Regions from separate parts of the Peribacillus sp. YIM B13472 genome, predicted to be linked through region 3. Evidence: riboswitches for the same ligand, from Rfam matches in the RefSeq annotation. Region 3 holds a riboswitch; each other region holds the start of a gene.
The links. A riboswitch is a leader RNA that binds a small molecule or an ion and turns the genes downstream of it on or off. The one in region 3 is predicted to bind S-adenosylmethionine.
Positions count from the first base shown of each region.

Region 1: linked by a shared signal. The riboswitch ahead of ACFX4I_RS21975 (5-methyltetrahydropteroyltriglutamate--homocysteine S-methyltransferase) and the one ahead of ACFX4I_RS22245 (YezD family protein) in region 3 are both predicted to bind S-adenosylmethionine.
Region 2: linked by a shared signal. The riboswitch ahead of mtnW (2,3-diketo-5-methylthiopentyl-1-phosphate enolase) and the one ahead of ACFX4I_RS22245 (YezD family protein) in region 3 are both predicted to bind S-adenosylmethionine.

Region 1 covers NZ_JBHZPG010000037.1:28,917-35,511, forward strand. Annotated here, with positions in the region: gene ACFX4I_RS21955 (CaiB/BaiF CoA transferase family protein) at 1-1,033, shown strand, start outside; gene ACFX4I_RS21960 (hypothetical protein) at 1,267-1,791, shown strand; gene ACFX4I_RS21965 (MFS transporter) at 1,894-3,069, opposite strand; gene ACFX4I_RS21970 (ArsR/SmtB family transcription factor) at 3,222-3,524, opposite strand; gene ACFX4I_RS21975 (5-methyltetrahydropteroyltriglutamate--homocysteine S-methyltransferase) at 3,578-4,681, opposite strand; SAM riboswitch class I at 4,764-4,865, opposite strand; gene ACFX4I_RS21980 (hypothetical protein) at 5,041-5,469, shown strand; gene ACFX4I_RS21985 (glycerol-3-phosphate responsive antiterminator) at 5,634-6,176, shown strand; gene ACFX4I_RS21990 (MIP/aquaporin family protein) at 6,402-6,595, shown strand, end outside.
Region 2 covers NZ_JBHZPG010000035.1:39,855-46,449, reverse strand. Annotated here, with positions in the region: partial or broken gene ACFX4I_RS21420 (DUF2188 domain-containing protein) at 40-186, opposite strand; gene ACFX4I_RS21415 (CobW family GTP-binding protein) at 253-1,179, opposite strand; gene ACFX4I_RS21410 (cupin domain-containing protein) at 1,302-1,835, opposite strand; gene ACFX4I_RS21405 (methylthioribulose 1-phosphate dehydratase) at 1,860-2,489, opposite strand; gene ACFX4I_RS21400 (2-hydroxy-3-keto-5-methylthiopentenyl-1-phosphate phosphatase) at 2,486-3,145, opposite strand; gene mtnW (2,3-diketo-5-methylthiopentyl-1-phosphate enolase) at 3,152-4,384, opposite strand; SAM riboswitch class I at 4,489-4,641, opposite strand; gene ACFX4I_RS21390 (pyridoxal phosphate-dependent aminotransferase) at 4,774-5,946, opposite strand; gene ACFX4I_RS21385 (carbon-nitrogen family hydrolase) at 6,046-6,595, shown strand, end outside.
Region 3 covers NZ_JBHZPG010000038.1:24,091-33,946, reverse strand. Annotated here, with positions in the region: gene ACFX4I_RS22265 (nitrite/sulfite reductase) at 1-1,386, opposite strand, end outside; gene cysC (adenylyl-sulfate kinase) at 1,403-2,002, opposite strand; gene sat (sulfate adenylyltransferase) at 2,046-3,194, opposite strand; gene ACFX4I_RS22250 (phosphoadenylyl-sulfate reductase) at 3,224-3,928, opposite strand; gene ACFX4I_RS22245 (YezD family protein) at 4,110-4,253, opposite strand; SAM riboswitch class I at 4,423-4,531, opposite strand; gene ssuE (NADPH-dependent FMN reductase) at 4,767-5,300, opposite strand; gene ACFX4I_RS22235 (TetR/AcrR family transcriptional regulator) at 5,510-6,097, opposite strand; gene ACFX4I_RS22230 (SDR family NAD(P)-dependent oxidoreductase) at 6,271-7,017, opposite strand; gene pdxT (pyridoxal 5'-phosphate synthase glutaminase subunit PdxT) at 7,162-7,761, opposite strand; gene pdxS (pyridoxal 5'-phosphate synthase lyase subunit PdxS) at 7,763-8,650, opposite strand; gene pdxR (MocR-like pyridoxine biosynthesis transcription factor PdxR) at 8,786-9,856, shown strand, end outside.

The DNA.
Region 1 (6,595 bases), on a different contig from region 3:
GATGCTAGCGGATTTAGGAGCGGACGTTTTGAAGATAGAGAGGCCGGGAGCAACGGATTCATGGGGTGTGAACCAATATCTAAACAGATCGAAGAAGTCGATCACACTTGATTTAAAACAATCTGAGTCCATCGAATCCGTAAAAAATCTAGTGAAGGAATACGATATCGTCATTGAACAGTTCCGTCCAGGTGTCATGGAACGCCTAGGACTGGGCTATGAGGCATTAAAATGGATCAATCCGAAGCTGATTTACTGTTCCATCACGGGCTTCGGCCAGACCGGTCCCTATAAAGACCGACCGGGACATGATATCAATTATATTTCGATTGCAGGCTTATCAGGCTATTCCGGTACGAAAAAGGGCGGCCCGGCTAAAAATGGAACCCAAATAGCAGATCTTGCCGGAGGATCACTGCATGCTGTTATCGGTATATTGTCTGCTGTCATTCACAGGGAAAGAACGGGATTCGGCCAAGCCATCGACATCAGCATGACCGACTGCAGTTTTGCCCTGAATGCCATATCCGCACCTCTGAATTTACAAGGGGGACTCGAGCTTGAACCAGAAAAACTGATGTTGAATGGAGGATCCTTTTATGACTTTTACGAAACGAAAGATGGACGCTATTTTTCGGTAGGAAGCCTTGAGCCCCCTTTTCGAAAAGCCTTATGCGAAGCGATCGGTGCACCCGAATTGTATGAACTGAGCATGAAAAGCGATGAAGAGAGCGGAATCAGGTTTAAAATGGCAGTCCGACTGGCTTTCCTTGAAAGAGACTTTCATGAATGGCAGGAAATATTCGCTGATTTCGAGGCGTGCGCAGAACCAGTGCTGACCTTCACTGAAGCGGCCGAACACCCCCAATTGAAGGAGAGGGGAATGATCATCGAGGTACCGGACGGAAAAGGAAATGCCCTGAAGCAAATCGCCTGCCCAATCAAAACATCGGCTTTCACCCCTGAATATAAACATGCAGGCTTGAGGCCAGGACAAAACAACCCAGAAATTCTTCACACCCCCAATCGCTAAATAAAGATGTAAAGGCTATCACTTTTCCGAGTTTTTTTGGAAGGGGATAGCCTGTTTTTTGAAGGTCGAATTAAGCAGAAGGAGAACAAATTATCCTCTTATCACTTGTGGAAAGCAACATATTACTACTGTGAAAATTTGCTAGTTATAACTATTTTGGACAGGGTATCAGAGTAACATCCTGGTAAAAGGGTTTTTGAGAAAATTGCTCTGGTAAGGAGGATTGATTAAACATGTTTGGTCTCTCTGATATCATTAAATTTCTATTTTCCTTTTTTTTGATCATGCCGATCGTTACTCTGATACATTTGAGCGGGCATATTTTCTTTGTTACGATCTTTGGGGGATCAGAAAAGAAAATCTTGATCGGTTGTGGTAATAAACTTTTTGCTTTTCGGAACATAGAGGTGAGGAAATATTATTTTTGGAATGGGACTTGCGAGTTCAAGGGATTGAAACATGATAATCGATTGACGAATACGCTGATATATTTAGGGGGGGCTATCTTTAATTTAATCAGCATGCTGATCATCTATAGCTTAGTGTATCAGAATATCCTGGACAGCTCGGTGATCTGGTATCAATTCATCTATTTTTCTTTTTATGTTTTGTTTTTCTCCTTGTTTCCGATGTATTTCTCGGACGGGTCGCCCAGTGATGGGAAGGCTGCGGAATTGGCCTTGAGGAACAAGCTGGAAGATAGGGTGACGGATGATATATTTGTGAAGAAAATGGATGATGAAGATAGCTGCAAGTAAAAAGGGGACGTGCTGGTGGCCGTTCTTTTTTTGTTGCTTTCGGATTTAGGATTTATCATAAGGCTAAAAATCTAGCCTTATGATGAATGTTTATATAACGGTCTAGGATTTTATGGACTGTGCTATTTTACTGCTTGACGATGAACTTGAAGGGACCAGAACAATGACCATGGCAATGGCAACCCCTGTTGCACCGATCCAGGTTATGGAAGCAAGTGATACTTGTTCTACAGCAACACCGCCAATTCCAGCACCGGCCGCCATGGCCAATTGCATTATCGACTGATTCAGACCGAGCATGACTCCTGATGATTCAGGCTCAAGGGTTGCTAAATGATATTGCTGTGTCGGCCCTGATGACCATGCTGCGAACGACCATAATGTAAGGATTGTCAAAACGCCCAACAATGAATTCGTAACGATGGATAACATGATGATCATCACAATATGCAGCGCCATACCGCCAATTAGTGTATATGATACACCCCATCGATCCGTACTATATCCGCCAAACTTTGATCCGATCAGGCTTGCGATACCGAATATAAGCAAAGCCGTGCTAAGTAGAGAGTCACTTATCCCCGATACGGATAGCAGGTAAGGGGATAGATAGGTATAAGCTATCGAGTATCCGCCAAGCCAGAAAAAGGTTATCGATAATCCAAGGGCAACTTTCCTTTTTTTAAGAAGGGCCAGCTGCTGGAGAAGTGGTACTGGTTTATCCCCTTTGATAGGAGGAATGGTAAAGAATAAAACGATCATGGCAATCAGGCCGAATAGGGCGATTCCGCCAAAGACGGATTTCCACCCGAATGCATCCGTCATGATTCTTCCGAGAGGTACGCCAATGATAAGGGAAGCTGTAAACCCCATGACAACTGTCGCAATAGAACTTGCTTGTTTATCTGGCGGAGCAAGCTTAGCGGCAATATTCAGAGCGGTGACTACAACCAATCCTGCACCAAGTGCCATGATTATGCGTGCAAATAGAAACGGTCCAAAGCCTGGTAATAGAAAGGCAAGCAGATTGGCCACTACAAATAGTCCAAGGGAATACAACATTAATTTTCGTCTGTCTAAACTTGCTGTCAAGGCCATAAGAATGGGTGTGCCGATTGCGTAGACAAGGGAGAAAATTGTAATGAGCTGTCCTGCGGCAGCGAGGGTCACTCCAAGAGAATGCGCAATCTTATCCAAAATCCCGGATATGATGAATTCGGATGTTCCTACTAAAAAACTGATAATCGCCAACATGTAAATTTTCCATGTATTAAGCAAAATAGATTCACTCCTCATTAATGATCAATTTTATATAAAGACATATCGCAATATGTTGATATGTATGGATAAAAAAATAAACATATCGCGAAATATCGAACTGTTAGGAAAAAAATGAACCCAACCCTCTAAGGTACGGATCAGGTTCACTTTCATACTTCTTCTTTCAAGAAATCAGTAATTTTTGAGATGGCATCTTCATCTCGTTTGTAATACGTAAACTTTCCTATCCGCTCCGTTTTAATCAATCCTGCTCTAAGGAGCATCGAGAGGTATTGAGAGGCCGTGGATTGGGTCATGTTTAATTTTTCCGTAATCTGACTTACACAAACGCCGGTTTCCTTCATATCTATTCCCTCATGAGGGGTGAAGTGGAGTTCAGGCGCTTTGAGCCATTGTAAGATTTGCAACCTGGATTCGTTGGATAATGCTTTAAATATCTCGATTGTTTTCATACATTTCATTATATCGAGAATTATCGATATGTCAAATGATTAATAAAAAAAAATCATTCCCATACTTCTTTTGCTACATCAGCGACGAATTTCAGCTTTTCCCATTGCTGTTCTTCGGTCAGCTTGTTGCCGTGATGGGTGGAGGCGAAGCCGCATTGCGGGCTTAAACATAATTGTTCGAGAGGAACGAAGTGCGAGGCTTCTTTAATGCGTGCCTTAACAGCTTCCTTGTCTTCGATTTCTCCATTTTTTGAAGTGACGACACCCAGTACGACCCGTGCACCGCCATTTGGAATGTATTCCAGTGGTTTGAAATCCCCTGAGCGTTGATCGTCATATTCCAAGAAGAATCCATCCACTTTTTCTTTTGCCAATAATGTTGGGGCGATACGGGCATAGCTTCCTTCAAACGCCCAAGTCGACTGGTAGTTTCCACGACACAGGTGGGTAGTGACGACAAGGTCCTCTGGTTTGCCTTCCAATGCGCCATTAATTACACGAAGTGCAAGATCGATTAACTGTTCCCTCGTATATTTTCCATCTTTGAACTGGAAATCTGGAGCTGAAAGCCTGGCAATATATACATCATCCAATTGAAGATAACGCACACCTGCTTCATAAAAGGCCTTCAAAGCATGCTGATACGCTTTGATGATATCATTAGCATAGTCTTCAATATCAGGGTAGATGTCTTCATTATGAATGCCTACAGCAAATAATTGATTCGGACTGGGAATCGTTTGCTTGGCAACGGCACGTCCGTTCACGATTTTGTTCAATTCAATGAAATCACGAATGAAGGGATGTTCGGGATTGAATGAAACCTTCCCGGTATTGCGAACGTTATATCTCTCTGTTTCCACACCATCGAATGTGAGACCTTTTTCAGTAACATATCCCTCGATGCCATTTAAATGTTCGAGGAAGTCAAAGTGCCACCATGTTCGTCTGAACTCACCATCCGTCACTGCCTCTAATCCAACTTCAATTTGTTTATTGACAATCCGATTGATTTCTTCGGTTTCAACTTCACGAAGCCGCTCTGCTGAAATGGTACCTTCCTTAAATTGCTTTCTGGCAATATGTAAACGTTCTGGTCTTAATAAACTTCCTACGTGATCGGCCCTGAATGGTGCTTTCGTTAATGTGATTGACATGTTGCATTCCTTCTTTCCTTTTAAAAATAAAAAACCTCTTCTTGAAAATAAGAAGAGGTGTTGGCAGCAAAGCGATATACTCTTCTTATCTTCAAGTTTTTACACTTCTGGAATTAGCACAGTACATAAATAGTCTGTTGCTGAGGCATCAAAGGGCCAGTCCCTCCACCTCTCTGGATAAGAGTTGTCTATTAAATTAATTATGACTATACAGGTAGTTTTTATAAAGGTCAAGTGTTGAAGGTGGAAGATTTAGAATATACCGATTATTAATATGGGTTGAAATGTTAACTACATCAGGGAACCCGGCATATGCTATAACCGACGTTCAGTAGGAGCGGCAGGAGGGGAATGCAAGGGTGAGTACATTCAGTCCATTCAAAAATGGCATACCGATAACGGTAACTGCAGCCATGATAGAGAAAATCTTAAGAATGAAATCATATGGTCAAGATATTAAAGTCGAGATTACGCCAAAGCATATAGTGCTTTCCGGAACGATGGAAGTGAAGAAAATGATGTTTAAGAAAAACGTAGCTTTCCGGATTACATTAAAACCGGTTCATGTGGAAAAAAGAACGATTTTATTTGAATTAGTGGAAATGGAACCAATTGACAGGAATTTCATCAACCAAAGGATATTTAACAGACCGCCATTTTTTGAATTTGAAAAAAGAACGATCAAAATGAATGTTAATGCTTGGAACATCGTGAGAAAAATTCCCGTTGGCACAATTAAATCGTATGAACTCGTCGAAGGCGCATTGAAAATGAAACTTACTTTATGATGGAGGTTACATACATCCTTAGCCGAAAACTATAAAGGGTGTGCCATGTATGATAGTGTTATGGTGACATTGGTCATGAAAAAATGTGTTTGATAAATCAAGCTCTTTAAAATATACTAAATGACTTGAAGTTTTGAGTTTTTCTGGGAATGAGGAGGATAATGATGGATCAGAAGATTTTGCCTGCGTCAGCAAGCATGAAGGATTTCGAAAGATTTTTAGAAAGTTCCTATGAAATAGGTGTGTTTCTTGATTTGCATATATCACAATTGAAAAACGTAAGTATGATGGCAAAGCAGCATAATAAGAAAATGATTTATCATGTCGATTTGATCCATGGCATAAGAAGTGATGAGTACGCGACAGAATTCATTTGTCAGGAATATAATCCATATGGGCTGATTTCGACTAAATCAAGCGTTATATTGAAGGCGAAGCAAAAGGGGGTCATTGCCATCCAGCGAATCTTTTTAATAGATTCACATGCGCTTGAGAAAAGTTATAAGCTGGTGCAGAAAACCAAGCCGGATTATATCGAAGTATTGCCGGGCGCTATGCCATGGATGATAAAAGAAGTGAAGGAACGATTGCAGACACCGATTTTTGCAGGCGGCCTCATACGTACTTCGGATGAAGTCCTGAACGCCCTTGATGCAGGAGCATCGTCAATTACCACTTCCAAAACTGAATTATGGGATATCGTTTAATAGGGGAACTAAAAAAATACAGAAAAATAGGATTAATTTTTCACAAAATATTGACAGCGTTTTCATAAACTAGTATATTTTACAGTACAAGTTAATATATGTGACGGAGACTAGGAGATTCACAACAGATCTATTCATAATTTTTTTTATGAAGATAGTTCTGCTGTGGGTCTCCTTTTATTTGTTGGCAAGGTTTAAAAATTTATCAGGGGAGGGGTTTTATTCATGACTCCATTTTGGGGAGAAGTGTTAGGTACGATGATATTAGTTTTATTCGGAGCGGGCATTGGGGCTGGTTCATCCTTAAAGGGATCCTATGCAAAAGATGCCGGCTGGATCGTTATCACGATTGCGTGGGGATTGGCTGTTACCATGGGTGTTTTTGCAGTGGGTTCCATAAGCGGGGCGCATTTAAACCC
Region 2 (6,595 bases), on a different contig from region 3:
GTGGGTCTGACCATTTTTTCAATCTTTTCCTACTGACATCTTAGCCCGGTCTATGGCAATTGGAATGGCTTTTCCATCCTCATATCCTTCATCCAATAATGCATTGGCGATTTCTATAGCCTTTTCCCTTACATCTTTATCTAGATTCTTCATCGAGTTTGGGTAATCGTTCTTATTCCATGGCACTAATACCGCCTCCTTGATAAGAAAGTCTCTTTTTTATGTTTCCCTTCTTAAATGGGCGGTAAACGTTTATCGGGCCGCTTTCAATTCCAAAGCTTTCAACTGACCGATCAACATTTCCTTATCCAACTTTTCCCCGATTATGACGATATTCAATGGCATTTTCATCATTTCATTCATATACAACGGCATTCCGTAGGAGTATTGGAACAAATGGGGGTATTGTGAATGTGTAAAGGAAATGTATCCTTTCATCCGATAGACCGTTTCCGGCAAAGCCCTAAGCCACTCTTCAAAGTCGGTTTGTACCACGGCACCTTCAAATGTATGAACGACTGCAGTTAAATGCAAATGGTCATGTACATCAAGCTTTTGATGGCCATTATGCCGTTTTCTTTGCATCTGCTGCAATGATGTCAAGGATACGGCTGCATACTCCGTCAATAAACATACAGCATCCGGATTCAGCGCCTGTATCGTATAAATCAGCTGTGCGGCCTCCATCTCACTAACTAAATCCGCTTTATTCAATAATATGAAATCGGCATGGTGGATTTGCTCGGCAAGCAACTGTCGAAGCTGCGGAGACAGTTCCTCCCGATCACGCCACCTTAATAAATCGACGACAGTGATAATCCCTTTATACTCCAGCCTTTTGGCGAAGATCGGCGACATGATTCCATCCAATACTTCAACTGGATGAGCTGCGCCCGTCGTTTCTATATAAACCGCATCCAGTTCATTTTCCGTTAGTAATTCATGAAGCTGAACCTCCAGTTTATCTTGAATTGTGCAGCAAATGCACCCGTCAAACAACTCCTTAAGAGGCACTCCATCACCAATGAGTCCGCTGTCAACCGATACACTGCCGAGCTCATTTAAAAGCACGGCCACTTTTCTACCCGCTTCACTTTCCTGTTTTAAAATATTTCGAAGAAGCGTCGTTTTCCCGCTGCCGAGAAAGCCGCCCAATATGTACACTTCGGTTGTTTTCATTCTTATCTGCTCCTATGATCCGGTTAAATTCGATTCCGTTAAATTTTATCATACTTATCTTACTAAAGCACTTGCCGGATCCACATAAAAAAACCAGCCCGTAAGCTGGTTTTTCAATTGGTTTATGCTTGAACTTCGTCTTTTTCGTAAATCGGCACCCATCCTGCCGCTGTAACGAAAATACGGACAGCAACAGTTTTCCTATCTTCTGCGAGCGTGAAATAATGTCTTGTTGATTCTGGTACACTAATAAGATCTCCTGGATTAAGACGTACATCAAACCACTGTTTATCATTGCCTTCAATGGCAAAGATACTCGTACCTCCTGCTATGAAACGCACTTCATCATCTTCATGGTGGTGTTCCTGCTTAAAGTTTTCAAGCATTTGATCCAAGTTCGGATTTGCATCTGATAATGTGATGATATCATGCGCTTTATAGCCTCTTCTTTCAGAAATTTCCGCTATCTCTGATTGGAATGTTACAAGGATTTCCTCCTTGTCAGCATCTGTTAGATCGTATTTTTCCACAAGATGGGCCGGTAATTTAGAAATGTCCCATTGCTCATAAATAACCCCTTGTGTTTCTAAAAATCCTTTTACCTGTTCACCGTTTTCAATAACCTCGTTTGTTTCATGGAATCTTACCGTCGCCATCATTCATTCCTCCTCTTCGAGTGTTTACCTTAAAGAACCTGCAAACGCCTTTTGTTGATTAAGCAACAGTTGGTATTGAAATAAAAATTCGCAAGCTTCAAGTATTCTTTTTGCTTCGAGTCCGCTTTTACCCCAAACCGTAATGCCATGATTGCGGATCAGCACGGCGCCAGAGTCTTCTTCGACATGTGGCTTGAACTTATCGGATAACAGCGGGATGTCAGCGTGGTTATATATGATTGGAATCCGAAGCTCCGAATCTTCCTCCCACCGACCGGTCGCTTTAATGATTTCATGATTACAAAAGGAAACCTGGCCTTCATCTCCGTACAATTCTGATATCACATTATTTTCAACAGTATGGACATGAAGTACACAGTTTGCATTGGTTTTCCGATAAATGGCTGTATGTAGTAAAGTTTCGGCCGATGGTCTTAGGTTCGTTTCTTCAACTGGTTTTCCTTTTAAATCCACCAGTAAAAAGTCCGAATCCGTTTGCTTCCTTTTATCCTTACCGCTTGCCGTAATATAAAAGAAAGGGCTTTTGGGCTCGCGGATGGACAAGTTACCGCTTGTTCCCATAAACCAATCCCTTTCGGCCAGTTCAGCTTTAATATCTGCCAACTCCCGCCATTCTTTAGAATGATTGTTCACGCTTTAACCGCCTCCTGCCTCTTTAAAATGTCAATTACATCAAAAAATGTTTCAAATCCTTGATGTGGAATTCCTTCCCTATCGCATTTTTCAAGCAGTATGTCACGGGCTATGACAAAATCGGCCTGTTTTGCCGCTTCAAAATCCGTTACTGAATCTCCAATAACGAATTTAAAATCTTCCTCACCCGCTATTTCCCTCATAATGGATGGCTTGCAGCAACCGCAATCATTATTACATTGATCATCACAAGCATGTGGCCACTCAATATAAATCTTTTCCTTATCAAAAAATGCATGGTTGCAATAAACGGACTCTGTTGGCAAGATATCATTTAAAAGCGGTGCAATGAAAAAATCCATGCCCCCGCTTACTATATATAAAGGGATGTTGGCTTGTTTCGTATACTCAACGAATTCATAAAACCCTGGACGAATGCCGGCCGTCTTTCTTACATATTGGATGATGTCATCCTTCATGCCACTATCAAGCAGTGAAAACATATCCCCAACTCCTGAAGATATACTGATTTTTTGCTGAAGGACACCGTCTTTCAACGCTTCCCATTCAGGAGGAGCAAATTTTTTCATGATGGAAATGATATTATCCGTGTTGGTGATCGTTCCGTCAAAATCACAAAAGATGATCGGTTTCATTATTTCTTATAGGCCTCCCCATAACACAAGAGCTTTTTTTAGTGTTTCTTCCTCAGCCGCCGCTTCAGATAGGTCCTTTCCTGCTAGAACGGCTTCCACAGCAGAACGGAAAGCCTTGGCCCCGCCCTCTGCTCCGTCAGGGTGCCCGTGAATTCCCCCCCCTGCATTAATCACGCTATCGAGCCCAAAATCCTTGATTAGGTCCGGAACCATGCCTGGATGAATGCCTGCAGAAGGAACAGGGAAGGCTTTTTTCCATGAAAGTTCATCTTTTGTCAGAGCTTCAGCAATCGCCAAGGTCTCCTTTTTTTCCAGTGCGACATTTCCATAAGGGGATGGGAACAAGGATAAATCCGCACCTGATAACCTTACTAATTTACCAAGCAATAATGGATAGCCGATCCCATAAAATGATGAAGATGCCAATGCCCCGCTATATGCGGGATGCGCCATGATCGGCAGCTTGATACGATCATGTTCACTCAAGGCCTGCAATACATCCAAACCATATGTATGAACGTTGAACAATAAAGCATCTGCCCCTGCTTCAGCCGCCTGCTCTGCCTTATCCAGTAATTCAAATGTTTTCCCTGATAGATTGACAGCATATAAAGTTCGGTGGCCAGTGGTTTCATGGACTTCATTCAATATTCTTTTTCCCGTTTTTATTCTATCGAAAAATGGAGTCAGTTCCTGGTCGAAGAGGATCTCATCATCTTTAACTAGGTCGACACCTCCCAAAGCTTGTTGCCTTAGTTGCTCATTATGGAATGTCAAGTCCCTTCCTAATACACCTTTAAAGATGCTCATCACCAGGGGCCGGTTAAATACGCCAATCTTTTCCCTTATGCCTCCAATGCCAAATTGCGGCCCGGGAAAAGCTGTTTGAATATCACCGACAAAATCCAGGTCGATAAGTTTTATTTCTCCGTCCAATGAAAGTTTGCCGAAGACCGTCGTGAGGATTGCAGGTAAATCAATGGAGAAATTCCCCGCCGGATAGGCAATTTTAATAAGCGAACGGTATACTTTACGATTAAAGTAGCTGTTTGCACTCTCTTCTTCAGAAAGGCGTGTCACCGATACGACGCGCCCCTTATGTTTTTCCAGTTGTTTCTGGACCAAATGTGGCAGGTCCGTCCAAGTCCCGACAGTCAAACCTAAGGCAATGCTCTCTGCTTTTTTCTCATGATTTCCATTGAAGTCATGAATTAAATAAGTAGCGACTATCTCGCTCATCTGATCACTCCTATAACACGTTAGTAAACTCTCGATGTCATTAACCTGAAATGGTCTAAAATGGCAAAAGCCCCTTCATAAAGAAGAGGCTTTAAAAAGCCATCTTCTTATCTCCCAGCCATTGGCTGCAAGAATTAGCACCGTGCCTTGTGGATTTAAAGAAAATCCGGCGAAGAATTCCGCCCCATTTTACAATGGAATTACGGTCGGTTGCTGGGCTTCATAGGGCTAGTCCCTCCACCTGCTCAAAATAAGAAAACGCTGATATATAAATTGCATTCAAGTATCGAAAGATTAAGAATTTATTTTGTATTCTGACAGGTAATCCCTACTTTGTCAATAAGTTTTAACTATTTAACGGTGAATAAATCGGATACCTCATTCCATCGTTAAAATAAGTTTAATGAACGTATTCGTTCCACTGCCTCTTCAAGCCGTTCTTCCGAAGTCAGCAGCCCTACCCTGACGTAACCTTCGCCAAATTCACCGAATCCATTCCCTGCGGCAACAGCTACGTGGGCATGCGTTAATAAATAGTCTGCAAAACTCTCTGACGTAAAGCCTTTAGGCACCTTGAGCCAGGCAAAAAACGATGCCGCAGGCGCTTTGACATCCCAGCCGATTGCCCTCAATCCCTCAATGAAAACATTTCTTCGTCCCTCGTACATCTGCACTAACTGCTCTACACAGCTCTGCGAGTCAAGCAAAGCGCTTGCCGCAGCTTCCTGTATCGCCGGGAAAAGACTCACATAAAGATGGTCTTGTAATAGTTCTAGAGCTTCTATTACACTCTTATTCCCCACTGCGAAGCCGACTCTCCACCCTGCCATATTGTATGTTTTCGATAGTGTGTATATTTCTATTCCTACATCCTTCGCTCCCTTCGCCTGGAGAAAGCTTATCGGTTTTTTTCCGTCGAATCCGATCGCACCATAAGCGAAATCGTGGACCACACAAATGGAATGCTCTTTTGCGAAGGAGACGGTTTCATCAAAGAAACTTTCCGTTGCAGAAGCACCTGTGGGATTATTCGGATAGTTCAAGAACATCATTTTGGCTTTATCAAGTACTTCTTTATGTATGTCATTGTATTTCGGAAGAAAATCATTTTCTTCTGTCAAGGGCATGAGTTCGGTCTTTGCCTGGGCTAAAACAACTCCGGAAAGATAATCCGGATAGCCGGGATCTGGAACAAGGATCGTATCACCTGGATTCAATAAACACTGCGGCAGTTCGACAAGACCTGCCTTCCCCCCGAAGAGAATCGCCACTTCACTATTCGGATCCAGCTTGACACCGTATTCTCGTTCATAAAAGACGACGGCAGCATCTTTTAAATATTGATGTCCCCGGAATGGCGAATATTTATGATTAATCGTTTTTTCAGCGGCAGCCTGCAAACTTTTCACGATATGTTCTGGCGTCGGCTGATCAGGGTTTCCCTGGCCTAAATTAATGACATCATGTCCTTGCTCCGTGATCGCATTGACTTTTGCTACTAGTGAAGCAAAAAACTGCTTGGGCAGGTCCTGAAGCTGGCCGGATTTTTCGAATTGCACCATTTATACACCTTCTCTGAAATTTCTTGAAATTCTAGTCACAAATGATATATGTTTATCATAGTCTTGTAAAGCATTTTTTACATGTGGGGGTTTTAAACGATGAAGTGGAAAATAGCTTGTATTCAAATGGATATAGCCTTCGGGCAACCAGATATCAATTTTCAGGTTGCAGAACAATGGATGGAAAAAGCAGCACGGTCAGAACCCGATATCGTCATTTTACCGGAGCTTTGGACAACAGGATACGACTTGACCAGGTTAAATGAGATTGCTGATCACGAGGCAGAAAAAACGATTGAATTTTTTAAAACACAGGCACAGAAACACCAGATTCACATCATAGGCGGTTCCATCGCGAAAAAAACAAGCAAGGGAATCTATAACACCATGATTATCATCGATAAACATGGGAATCTCATTAAAGAATATGATAAGCTTCACTTATTTCAGTTAATGGATGAACATCATTTCCTGCAGCCAGGAGAAAAAGATGGTTTATTCACTCTTGATGAAAAAATATGTGCTGGATTCGTTTGTTATGACATCCGTTTCCCTGAATGGCAGCGAGCCCATACCGTTCAAGGCGCCGAAGTTCTATTCGTAACGGCGGAATGGCCAAAGCCGAGACTCGATCACTGGAGAGCCTTAT
Region 3 (9,856 bases):
TTTGTCCTGGTTTTTCATTTTTATGCCTTGAAGCCCAATTTCGGCGATGGCTCTTTGACCGCAATTATTCGGACAACCGACCATATGCATCCTTACAGGTACATCGAGATCTATTTCCTTGTCCAATGATTCAGATATGGTCCTCATTCTTTTTTTTGTTTCAACGAGTGCCAGGTTGCAATACTCGATGCCTGTACAAGAAACGGAATAACCAATGAACTTTTTTGGTTGATATGGAAATCTTTCAAAGATTGATTCCTGTTTTAATTCCTCAAGTTTTGCATCCGGCACATTTGGAATGATAAGATTTTGAGAATTACAGTTTCGGATTTCACCATTTCCATATCTCTTTGCAAGTTCGGCAAACTCAATCACTTCGTCAGGATTTAGACGACCAACTGGTATATTGACTCCAACATAGTTCAGACCATCTTGTTTTTGTTTATGGATGCCGTAAAAATAGCCTGCATTCCATCCCTTCACCGCACTTTCACCCTTTTCAGGAAGCGGACCGGTGTACTCCAGCAATTTTTCCTTGAATTGTTCAGGACCCCAATCAGCGACAAGGAATTTCAAACGCGAGCGATGACGTTTTTCACGGTACCCAAAGTCACGGAATATCGTCGTGATTGCGGCCGCTACTTCGACTGTTTTTTCAGGTGAAATGAATAAGTCAAGTTCTTCTGCCAGCATCGGAACGGAGGATAGCCCACCGCCTACTTTCACGTGAAAACCAACTTCCGTTACTCCATCAATTACTTTAGTAGCTGGATTGAATGAAACACAGTTGATTTCAGCATTTGAAGCATTATGGATATTAGCACTTATGGACATTTTATATTTCCTAGGAAGGTTCGAATAGTCTTCGTTAAGGCGGAAATACTCAAATACATCATAAAGTACTTCGCGAGTATCAAAAAGTTCGTCAGGATCGATGCCTGCCAATGCATTACCGATGATATTACGTGTGATATCACCACATGCACCGGCCGTAGTCAGTCCAACCCTTTCCAAACGGTTTAAGATATCCGGGACTTGTTCGATGGTCAGCCAGTGGAATTGAATGGCTTGACGGGTTGTAATGTCATATACATCCCTCCCATAATCTTTAGCGATGTTAGCTAGAGTTATCTGTTGATCATAAGTCAGGATACCTCCGGGAATAACGACACGCATCATCCAGTAACCTGCTTCTTTTGGCCGTTGCAGGTATAGACCTGCCCACTTGAACATATCCCAATTCTCTTTAGGGATGGAATCAAAACCATTTGCAGCGTAATGTGGAATATCATCAAATATCTTCAATCCGTCTTTTTCCAATTTCCAGATCTCCGTTTTATTTTTAGCGATTAGTGGATTTTCCGACCAAAATTTCTCGTAAACCATTACATTTCCTCCTTGATTAGATCGCTTTCTTTGCTGTCAAATAGCCGATTACCTGTTCAACGCACTCTTCAATGCTGTATTGGTCGGATTCTAAAATGATTTCCGGTTGTTCAGGTTCTTCGTATGGAGAGTCGATTCCAGTAAAATCTTTAATGATTCCTTTACGCGCCTTGTCATAAAGACCTTTTGGATCACGCACTTCGCACTCTTCGATCGGACACTTTATGTATACTTCAATAAACTCCCCTTCATCGAGTAAATCACGTACAATCTGCCGATCTGCCCTGAAAGGTGATATGAAGGCGGTCAATACGAACTGCCCACTATCCACGAATAACTTGGAAACCTCACCGATTCGCCTAATATTCTCGGTTCGATCCTCTTCAGAAAAACCTAAATCTTTATTTAATCCATGGCGGATATTATCACCATCCAAAACATAACTTCGAATATTCCGATTATATAACTCTTTAGCGACCGCGTTCGCAATCGTAGATTTTCCGGAACCCGAGAGTCCTGTAAACCAAAGAACTGTGCTTTCATGCCCGTTCTGCTTCCGGCGGAGCTCCTTGGTCAATGACGTTTCATGCCAAGTGACATTCGTACTTTTACTCATATAATAATCCCCCTCTTCATGTGATCCTTCAATTTATGTCCAATCAGTTATAAACTTCATTCTTTTTTAGACCTTCGATCAACACCTCGATGACTTCTTTACGGCTAAAGGTAGCTGGAGGAATTTCTCCATTGCGCAACATTTCCCTTACCTTCGTTCCAGACAGGATGACATGGTCTTCCTTGCCATGCGGACAAGTTTTAGCGGAAGCCATATTGCCACATGCTTTACAGTAAAAACTATGTTCAAAGAATAATAGAGTGATCCCTAACTCATCTGCGTTAAAATTCCCAAATATTTTTTGGGCATCATATGTGCCATAATAATCGCCCACACCCGCATGATCACGTCCGACGATAAAATGGGTGCAACCATAATTTTTACGGACCATCGCATGGAAAATGGCTTCTCTTGGTCCTGCATAACGCATGGCAGCAGGGAAAACTGCAAGAGAGACGCGATCCTTAGGATAATATTTTTCAAGCAGCACTTTATAACTTTCCATTCTTACATCTGCCGGAATGTCATCGGATTTAGTGGCACCTACGAGAGGATTTAAGAATAAGCCGTCGACAATCTCCAATGCTGTCTTTTGAATGTATTCATGCGCACGGTGAACAGGGTTCCTCGTTTGGAATCCGACAACCGTTTCCCAGCCTTTTTCAGCAAAAGCTTTCCTTGTGTCGACCGGGTCCAAATAATGAGCTTGAAATAGCGGACGCTCTATTCTCTTGATTAACTTTATTTCCCCGCCGACATATACATCGCCGCGGTTATATAAATTTTTTACTCCAGGATGCTTCTCATCATCCGTTTGATATACTAATGTCGCTTCCAATTGCTTATCTGGAGTGTAAATATCGGAAACGGATAGAACCCCGTATGTTTCACCTTCATGAGTCAACGATACTTCTTCACCTATAGTAAGGGTTTTTGCAGTTTCTTCGGTCAAAGGCAGCGTAATCGGGATGCTCCATACATGCCCGCTGCTAAGCCTCATATCCTTGACCACTGTCTCATAGTCACTTTTTGTAAAGAATCCTTTAATCGGACTGTAGGCACCAGTGCCTATCAATTCAAGATCACTTAAAGCAATTTCATCGATTTCGATTGACTTTGTTATTTTACTAAAATCATATTTTGGTTCCCAAAGATCGATTAATGTTCCTCCGTGCGGTAGACTGATTGTCATGCTAATTTCCCCCTATGGTTTCTATTTATTTAAGATAAATGCAATCCGCATTCCGTTTTTTGAGCTCCTTGCCAACGGCCTGAGCGTAAATCATCTGCATTGAAGGCAGGTGCTGTACACGTTTTACATCCAATGCTCGGATATCCATTATCATGCAGGATATTATATGGAAGTCCATTTTTGTGGGCGTAGCGCCAAACATCTTTCCATGTCCAATGTATGAGTGGACATATTTTAACTGACTTGAACTTATTATCCTTATTGATATACTCGGTTTGAGCCCTTGTTTCGGATTGCTCCCTCCGCAGTCCCGAAAGCCAGGCTGTTGCCGTTGAAAGCACATCGGTAAGCGGAATGATTTTACGGATGTTACAGCACTTATTGGAATCACTAAGCCATAATTCATCCCCATATTCCGCTGCTTGTTCCTCAAGCGTCAAGGCAGGTTTCTTCATTTCGATCAAAAGCTTTGGATAGCGCTTTTTCACTTGCTCGATCAATTGGTAAGTCTCCTCAAAATGAACATCTGTATCAAGGAAAACAATTTTTGCCGAAGGGTTGACCTTCGCCAATAAATCCGTAAGCACGATGCCTTCAATACCAAAACTGCAAGCATAAATCAGTTTGTTTCCATAATGGTCATTCGCCCATTGCAGAACTTCCAAAGCACCTTTTGTTTCACTGTCTTCAGGAAATACAGGGAATTCCCCTGAATTGAAATTTTCATAGTTTATTAATCCAGCCAACTTTGTAGCCCCCTCTAAAAACTTGCTGTATCAGGTTAGAATAACTATTGATCAATACCCGTTTTAATCTTCCCCAGTTTATTTGATTCTAGGAAAAAGAGACGAATCCAACCAATACTCTCTTTATATCAGTTAAACCCGCCTCTAGTTTTTCTAGTCAGCAGATACCTTATTTAATTCTTAATTTTTCATTTCTTTCCATCTGAATGATTTTACCATCCTGGACAATAAGTGTAATGGATCCATATTTCATTGAATTAAGCATTTCTTGAAGTCTTTCAAATATTTCTTCAAGCTGATTCTCTTTTTCCAAACCAGTTCCTCCTTTAAGAAAATCCGCGAATATTTTATTTTCAACCTGATTAAAAAAATTTCTTAGATTTATATAATTCCATACAACCTTACATTGTTATGGTTGGCCTGAAATTTTTCCAAAAACAAAAATCTTCCCATGATGGAAAGATTCCAAGGTAAATATCATTACCTTATCTTCCAAAATGATCAACATTTTGTTGGAGGTAGCACCTTGCATCCATCATGCAGGTTGCTGGACTTCAAAGGGCCAATTCCCTCCGTCGCTCTGGATAAGTTTTATTATTTTAAATATTAACATATATTTAATCCTTGTCAATGGAGTTTTCTTATAAAATAACTTGGTTTAATATTATGGATGAACTGTTATTTTTATACACACTATTCAATTTATGATTTTATGTTCATATAAATACGAAAATAGACTCGTCTTTTTAGATAAAGTCTCCAAAAAAATGAGTCCATTTTCATTAATAAACCTATTATTGACGCCTGTAATTACTTGAAAAAATATTTAATTTCTTAACTGGATCGCTTCTACAAATTCTTGAACTTGACTCTGGACGCGATCAATTAAATGTGAATCATTAATCGGATTTTCTGAATTCTGTTTATCTATTTCCTTATCAACAAAATATATGCCCTGCAGCGGCTCGCCTTTTAATATTGAGATTAATGGTTTAAGCGCATAGTCAATCGCCAATAGATGCCTGTTACTTCCACCAATCATGATTGGCAGAACTGGCTTACCCTTAAAAGCACCTTCTGGCAGCAAATCAATCAAGGCTTTCAATACACCTGTATAAGAAGCCTTATAAACCGGTGAACCAATAATGATTCCTCTAGCTGCTTGAATTCTCTCTGAAAGTTTTAAGATATCTTCGCTATTATATTTCCCTTGAAATAAATCATCTGCTGAGAAATCCGTAATTGAGAAATAAGCTGTGGTAAATCCTTCTTGTTCGACTAATGATTGAATATGTTTTAGTGAAATGTCCGTTCTTGATGGAATAGCCGGACTTCCTGATAAAATTACGATATCGCTCATTTAATACCCCTCCAATGTTACATGATTTAAAGATGAAATCTTCGTAAAGCAATTCGTGCAGTATGCATTTATCGTAATAGTCTGAAAAATATAAGTCAAATCTTACACTCGGGTTTAATGAATCACCAGTTGACTTCATCGACTATGAATGAAATTAAAACGGTCATATTTACGGCTTGATGCTCATGCCCTTAAATATGACCGTTTCATTATGTATGAATTTGTTTACCATGAATACCATATACCAAAAGTTGTGCAATGCTCTTAATTCGTTCAGAAGTAAAATATGGCTCCTTTTTTTGTTGATGGATCTCATAATGTGTAGATAAAGCCAATGTGAAAGAAATGATCCCTACATTAAATAAAATAATATCAGAGATATATTGTATCTCTCCGCTATCTATTCTCTTCTGTATTTCAATATGCCTGGCATTTGGCTTGAAAATCTGATCTACATATTGCTTTGAAATATCTTGATCGAATTGTGTTTCCCTAAATAATATCGAAAACTGTTCTTTATTTTCAAGAATTTTTTTTATCATGGTAGTAACATGATTCTCCACTAGATCATCCGTGGATAGATGGCTAGTCCCATCTTCAGATTCCTCTTTTTCATTAGGGGTAATTGTAGCCAAAAGCAAATCTTTTTTGCTGTCAAAGTATTTGTAAATAGTAGCTTCGGAAACATTGCATGCAGAGGCAATTTCATTCGTTCTTGTCATGTCAAAACCTTTAGTGGCAAAAAGAGTCCGGGCTACATTTATGATTCGTTCTTTGGTTTGCTGCCCTTTTTTCAAAAATATCAACCTTCTTTTATAAAGATAAGACCGGTTTCACCCATCTATTTCCCATGATATATCCCTGGTATCAATCGGTCAATATTACCTTTGATCTATTAGAATTCAATATTCCCATATATCATAAATAGAAAACATCATCTGGTTGGGACGATGTTTTCTATTTATGAAAATCACTTAAAAGATGCATAGCCATCATCGACCATGACTACACTTCCATTGATCGCATCCGCTTCCTCTAACGATAATAGATAGACGGCATTTGCAATGGCTTCTGGCTTAATCAATTCACCGCGCATTTGACTTGCATTCAATTTATCGATGATTCCCATGTCTTTATAACCTTGTATGATTGGAGTGTCGACCCCGCCCGGCGCAATGCCCACAACGCGTATGCCATGAGCACCCAATTCCAAAGCTGCTGTCTGTGTCATCATTCTTACAGCACCTTTAGTCGCCTGATAGGCAAAAGTCCCATGGGAAGCTAAGTAGCCAAACACAGAAGCGGTATTTATAATGACTCCCTTGTTACCCAGCTCCTTCATTTTCCGTCCTGCTGCCATGATTCCAAATGCCACTCCGTGCTGGTTCACCCCAATCGTTTTGTAGTAACCCTCCATATCTTGTTCTAGGATCATACCGCCCGCACCAATGCCGGCATTATTAAACATGATATCGAGCCTTCCGTATGTTTCCACTGCTTTATTGATTAACGATTCAACATCTTCCTGCTTAGAAACATCCGATTTAACATAAATGGCCACTCCACCATTAGCTGTTATCTGATCAACGGTTTCCCGACCCATTTCTTCATTAAAATCCGCAACAACGACCTTGTCCCCTTTTGCTGCGAATTTCAAGCATGTGGCTCGGCCTATACCGCTTGCTCCCCCTGTGATAACTGCAACTCTTGCTGTCATATACATTCCCCTTCCAACTAAGTAAGTGATTACTTACTTTTTATTATAAAAGTAAAGAATAGTAAATTCAAGCAATATGTATTTTTATAGAGTTCTGAGCTTTCAAAAGTAAAGCTGTCCTATTAATAGGACAGCTTCATTTGTTTAGCAGGTTTTCAATTCGACCATACTTACGGAGGTCTTCACCATTTCAATGAAAAGTTGAAGGAAGCGATCATCACCTGTCAATTCTGGATGAAATGCACTTACGAGGACATGGTCTTGTCTCGCAGCCACTACATTCTCTTCATAAACAGCCAATACTTCTACACCTTCTCCAACTTCATCAGCAAATGGCGCCCGGATGAATACTGCCTTATAAGGGGCTTCCATTCCTTTGATGGATAGGTCAGCCTCGAAACTTTCCCGTTGACGTCCAAATCCGTTCCTTTTCACGGAAATGTCCATTAGTCCGAGATAGGCCACCTCATCGCCAGTCAATTCATTTGCCGCCAATACCATCCCAGCACATGTACCGAAAATTGGTTTTTTATCTTCGAAGAAAGTTTTGATCGGTTCCATAAATCCATAACGATCCATTAGCTTCCTCATCGTCGTGCTTTCTCCGCCTGGAATGATCAAGCCATCGATTTCCCGCAACTGTTCCGGTTTTTTTACTATAATCGCTTGTTCGCCGGCAGCTTTGATTTGGTTCAAGTGTTCTTCAACCGCTCCCTGTAATCCCAAAACACCGATCGTTATCATATTACCATCCACGTTCCTGCATCCGTTCTGCCGGAGCTAGTTTGGAAATATCAATGCCCTTCATTGCACTGCCCAATTCTTTTGACAACTTGCCAATCAATTCATAATCGGTGAAATATGTAGTCGCTTGAACGATTGCGGATGCGAATTTTTCTGGAGTTTCAGATTTAAAAATACCAGACCCAACGAAAACGCCATCTGCTCCCAATTCCATCATCAATGCAGCATCTGCTGGAGTGGCAATTCCGCCCGCTGCAAAGTTAACTACAGGCAATTTACCTGTGCGTTTGATTTCTCTTAAAATTTCAAAAGGGGCTCCAAGATTTTTTGCCTCTGTCATTAATTCATCATCACTCATGATGCTCACTTTGCGAATTTGTGACTGTACCTTTCTCATATGACGCACAGCTTCCACAATATTACCTGTTCCTGGTTCTCCTTTTGTACGAAGCATGGATGCTCCTTCACCAATACGGCGCGCAGCTTCGCCTAAATCACGGCAGCCACAAACGAAAGGTACTGTGAAATCACTTTTTAGAATATGGTATTCTTCATCCGCAGGAGTCAGCACTTCACTTTCATCGATATAATCCACTCCCATGGATTCCAGGACCCTTGATTCAACGATATGGCCAATCCTTGCTTTAGCCATGACCGGGATTGAGACTGCATTCATTACTTCCTCGACAATTCGCGGATCTGCCATTCTTGCTACGCCGCCAGCCGCACGGATGTCGGAAGGTACCCTTTCCAATGCCATGACAGCGACCGCACCGGATGCTTCTGCGATTTTTGCTTGTTCTGCGTTAATGACGTCCATAATTACGCCACCCTTTTGCATTTGTGCCATTCCTCTTTTTACTGTGTCAGTTCCTAATAATTTTTCCATTTTTTTCTTCCCCCTAATATTTTCATTTTTTAGATTTGTTAGGCTTAGTATAAAAAAGAGTTGACCACATTGAAAGTGTCAGTTTTAATAAATTTAATGGGGTCAGTAAAAATTTATCAAAAAGGTGGCAACAAAATGAATATGCTTACTTGTGATTTAAATCGGTTAAGTGAAATACCTTTGTACGAACAATTATATTCACATATAAAAAAAGAAATCATTGATGGCCGTCTTCTTTACGGCACAAAGTTGCCCTCCAAACGGAAATTGGCTGAGTTCCTTCAAATAAGTCAAAATACTGTCGAGACTGCATATGAACAATTGACTGCTGAAGGATACGTTGAAGTCATACCAAGAAAAGGGTACTATATTCAAACATTCGAGGATTTAGAGTATACACAAACTAACCAAGTATCCTTGGAAAAAAACAATCATAAAGAAGGGGAATTGCTGTATCATTTTCATCCCAGCCAAATTGATACGGAACACTTCCCATTTGAAAAATGGAGAAAATACACGAAAGGCAAGATCGATGAATCACATCAAGATCTTCTTTTACTGGGGGATTCTCAAGGGGAATATGAATTACGATGTGAAATTGCCCATTATTTGTATCATGCACGTGGTGTACAATGTGTTCCCGAACAAATCATCATTGGTGCAGGAATGGAAATTTTATTGCAGCAGCTTGTCCTTCTATTCGATAAAAATGCCATCTATGGTGTTGAAGATCCTGGGTATCACTTGATTCACCGGATTTTACGCAGCTACCCAAATGAAGTCCATCCCCTGCAAATTGATGAAGAAGGCGTAAAGGTTAACCAAATTGAAGATTCAAAAATCGACGTCGTGTATGTCACTCCCTCACATCACTTCCCCAATGGGACGATCCTATCCGTTAACAGGCGGACGCGATTGTTGAACTGGTCCCAAGGGGCAACAAACCGCTATATTATCGAAGACGATTATGATAGTGAATTTCGTTATAGTGGAAAAACAATTCCTTCCTTACAAAGTATGGATGCCGGTGATAAGGTGATTTATTTAGGGTCGTTTTCCAAATCATTGATGCCATCGATTCGGATCAGTTATATGGTTCTTCCCGCTCCATTGTTACAATTGCATCAACAGGAATTATCTTTTTACCATTCCACCGTTTCTCGGATTGATCAGCATGTGTTGACACAGTTCATGAAGGAAGGGGAT